Regions from separate parts of the Clostridium acetobutylicum ATCC 824 genome, predicted to be linked through region 2. Evidence: a T-box and tRNA genes for the amino acid it is inferred to sense, from the RefSeq annotation. Region 2 holds a T-box; the other holds one or more tRNA genes.
What was found. A T-box is a leader RNA that pairs with one kind of tRNA and senses whether it is charged. The one in region 2 lies ahead of thrS (threonine--tRNA ligase), so its partner is inferred to be a tRNA-Thr.
Positions count from the first base shown of each region.

Region 1 (2,207 bases), 810 kb from region 2:
ACGATAAATTTACTATAGTGTATACAAAGGCAGGAGAAACAGCAGATAGTTTTATTGAAAGATATGTAAATAAAGTTGGAAGAAAATCTGAAGTTTGTGTAGTTACATCCGATAATTTAGAACAGCAGGTTGTTTTTCAAAGAGGATCTACTAGAATGTCTTCCATAGAATTTTATAATGATGTACAAAAAATTCATGGGAGAATAAGCAAAAAAGCTGAGAAAATTAGAAATGAAAAGAAGTATAATCGGTTAGAAGATAGAATTGATAAAAATATAATGGAAAAACTGGATAAAATAAGAAAAAATCTTTGAAAATATTGACTTGAAAAATATTACTATTGTATAATTGTTTTGTGGGTTACATAGGGGGGATATCAGTGGAAAATGAGATTGCTAGCAATCGGCAAATTAATTTTGATGACAAACTAGATGAAGAAATAGTAATGATGGCAAAACTCGGGGATGAGAAATCACAAGAATACTTAATTAACAAGTATTCTAATTTTGTAAAAGTAAAAGCAAAATCATATTTTTTAATAGGTGCAGATAAAGAGGATATATGTCAAGAGGGAATGATAGGACTGTACAAGGCTATAAGAGACTTCAAGCCTATCAAATTAGCTTCTTTTAAGGCTTTTGCAGAAATCTGCATAACTAGACAGATAATTACGGCAATAAAGACAGCAACAAGACAAAAGCATATACCGCTTAATACATATGTTTCTTTGAACAAGCCGATATATGATGAAGATTCTGATAGAACATTATTTGATGTAGTATCAAGCGTCGAAGTATCTGATCCAGAAGAACTTATTATAAGCAAAGAAGAAGTAGCAAAGATAAGAAAAAATATGCTTAAGGTACTTTCTAGCTTAGAAATAGAGGTTTTAGAGTCTTATTTAGAGGGAAAATCGTATCAAGAAATTGCAAAAGATTTGGACAGATGTTCTAAATCAATAGATAATGCACTTCAAAGAGTTAAAAGAAAATTGGAAAAGTGTTTGGAAAAAAGATAAAATATATTGACAAAGAAAATTGTTGATAGTAAAATTAATAATTGGTATATAGCTCATAACTTTGAGCATTATAAGAGTGTGCGGGAATAGCTCAGTGGTAGAGCACTAGCTTCCCAAGCTGGGTGCCGCGGGTTCGATACCCGTTTCCCGCTCCAATAAAGTTGCCCATGTGGCTCAGTAGGTAGAGCGTCACCTTGGTAAGGTGGAGGTCGCCAGTTCAAATCTGGTCGTGGGCTCCAAAACTTATTGCATAGAACACACCAGGAACAGTTTACATGAATGGACTAAGTTTCGTCATGTTTTTAGTGTTTGCTTGTAGTTATATACATAATGCTAATTATGCATATAGATAATGGTGTTCTATAATAAAAATTTTTAATACATTACTAATTGTGGTGTAATACAATAAATATTAATTGTTTACCATAAGTATTAAGGAGGAACCAAAAATGGCAAAGGAAAAATTTGAAAGAACGAAACCACATGTAAACATAGGAACAATAGGACACGTAGATCACGGTAAAACAACATTAACAGCAGCAATAACAACAATATTAGCAAAAGAAGGAAAAGCAAAAGCATTCAATTACGAAGAGATTGATAAAGCACCAGAGGAAAAAGAAAGAGGAATAACAATCAACACAGCACACGTTGAGTATGAAACAGAGAATAGACACTATGCTCACGTTGACTGCCCAGGACATGCTGACTATGTAAAGAACATGATTACAGGAGCAGCGCAAATGGATGGAGCAATCCTAGTAGTAAGTGCAGCAGATGGTCCAATGCCACAAACAAGAGAGCACATACTATTGGCATCAAGAGTTGGTGTTGAATATATAGTAGTATTCTTAAATAAAGCAGACCAAGTAGATGATCCAGAATTAATCGACTTAGTAGAAATGGAAGTAAGAGAGTTATTAAACGAATATGGATTCCCAGGCGATGATACACCAATCGTAGTAGGAAGTGCGTTAAAAGCATTACAGAATCCAGATGATGCAGAAGCAATAAAACCAATAAAAGACTTAATGGCAGAAGTAGATGCATACATCCCAACACCAGAAAGACCAACAGATAAAGCATTCTTAATGCCAATCGAAGATGTCTTCACAATAACAGGAAGAGGAACAGTTGCAACAGGAAGAGTTGAAACTGGAACATTAAAAGTTGGAGACGAAGTAGAAAT
Region 1 is NC_003030.1:3,286,963-3,289,169, reverse strand. Features, by position in the region: gene CA_RS16195 (NYN domain-containing protein) at 1-314, shown strand, start outside; gene sigH (RNA polymerase sporulation sigma factor SigH) at 380-1,018, shown strand; tRNA gene CA_RS16185 (tRNA-Gly) at 1,099-1,173, shown strand; tRNA gene CA_RS16180 (tRNA-Thr) at 1,182-1,257, shown strand; gene tuf (elongation factor Tu) at 1,468-2,207, shown strand, end outside.
Region 1: it encodes a tRNA-Thr, which carries the amino acid that the T-box ahead of thrS (threonine--tRNA ligase) is inferred to sense. The anticodon was not compared.

Region 2 (2,207 bases):
TATATTATCCTTATAAACAAGAATTGATCCTGGGCAATTCATAGGCTTTATAGCGTAATCAGCTTCATCTATCTTGGTAAAATACATATTTTCTTTATAATGATCCCAGTGGCCTGACTGATGCCATAAAGCTTCATTTAATATTATAGGTGTACTTATCTCATCATAACCAGCTTTATCATGAACCTCTCTCCAATAATTAAGTAAAAGATTTTTTAGTACCATTCCCTTTGGATGAAAGAACGGAAAACCAGGCCCCTCTTCATGCATAGTAAATAAGTCTAATTCTTTTCCTATTTTTCTATGATCCCTCTTCTTAGCTTCTTCAAGCATATTTATATAGTCATCAAGATCTGCTTTTTTAGTAAATGCAGTTCCATATATTCTTTGGAGCATTTTATTTTTTTCATTTCCTCTCCAATAAGCACCTGCTACAGACATAAGTTTTATAACTTTGACCTTTGCAGTTGATTCAACATGAGGTCCTGCACATAAATCAACAAATTCCCCCTGCTTATAGAATGAAATTACAGCATCTTCTGGAAGATCTTTTATAAGTTCTACCTTATAAGGTTCTTTTTTCTCTTCCATGTATTCTATAGCTTTTTCTCTAGGCAACTCAAATCTTTCAAGCTTAAGATTTTCTTTTATTATTTTGTTCATTTCCTTTTCTATCTTAGCAAACATCTCTTCTGTAAATGAAAAATCTGCATCGATATCATAATAAAATCCCGAATCAATTGCAGGTCCTATAGCTAGCTTCGCTTCAGGATAAAGTCTTTTTATAGCTTGAGCCAATATATGTGAAGCTGTATGTCTTAATGTCCATTTTCCATCCTCATCATCAAAAGTAAGTATTTCAAGATTGCAATCTTTATCAATGTTGGTCATTAATTCTGCTCTCTTTCCATTGATTTTAGCAGAAATAGCCTTCTTGTAAAGCCCTGGACTTATTGCTTTTGCAACATCGCCTGGAGTTGTTGTATTTTCAAACTCCATAACTTTTCCATCTTTAAGTGTTACTTTAATCATATTAATTCCTCCTATAAAAATTATTTATCAAAAAAAATAAAACTCCTCCCATACAAGGGACGAGTTACCGTGTTTCCACCCAAATTAAAAGAAGAAATCTTTCCTTCCTTTCACTCAAATCAATAACGCAGATATGCGGAAATGCCTACTATAATTCAACACTCAGCTCAAAGGTGGTTTTCAACAATACACGTTTGGGAAAATTTCAGCTAATAATTCCCTCTCTTTAAAACAGTAATTTGCTTACTCTTCCTTTTCAAAGCCTTTATTTAAGTAAAATTATATTCCAATAGAAATAATAAGTCAATACAAAATTAATTTTTACAATTATATTATTAATATATGTTTATTCTTTATCTACACTCTATGTTCTACCCATAGTAATTTCACTGCAATATGTTACTCTGTTTTCAAAGACATTTTGTATAGTATTTAAAATTTCCTTATTCAAGAACTTATCAATATCATGGATAACTATCTTTTCTGGACATGCAGTTATCAAACCACTTATTAATATATCATCTTCATTTATATCACTTCTAAACTTAGCGCCAGAAAATTCTACCATTACTTTATCAGTTATATCATTATTATTTATATCTGTAAGTCTATAGTCTCCATTTTCTATCACATAAATATTAACGATCTCAAGCTTGCTTTCTTGCATTTCAACAAAATACTTAAGGAGTTTTATAAACTCATCATACTCTTTTTCAATCATATATCTCTCTATTACCTTATCTATTATAACTTTTAAACTTTCAACTATATCTTTTGCTCTAAATGTTATAAAACCAGTTACATTTATTTCATCATATTCATTAATACACTTGTTTATTTTATCTAAAATTTTATTCTTTTTATTTATATAAAATATCTCCTCATCATTTATAATATTATCTTTTAAAATTTCGTTAATACAAATTTCCCTTACCTCGCTCATTTCATCAATGTCTAGAAAAAAATATGAATCTTCTAATATATCATTTAAACCCATCATACAGAAATCTATAGCCATAATATCGTATAATACTTTAGCAAAACACCTATCAAATTTTTTCTTAACAGTATGATCATATTCATAATTGTTACACATAATTTTTATAAAATGACTGTCTTCTTCCATACTTTCACATAAACCAATATTTATATTTTCTTCTTTTAAGTTATCTTTT
Region 2 is NC_003030.1:2,472,478-2,474,684, forward strand. Features, by position in the region: gene thrS (threonine--tRNA ligase) at 1-1,032, opposite strand, end outside; T-box leader at 1,085-1,301, opposite strand; gene ytxC (putative sporulation protein YtxC) at 1,397-2,207, opposite strand, start outside.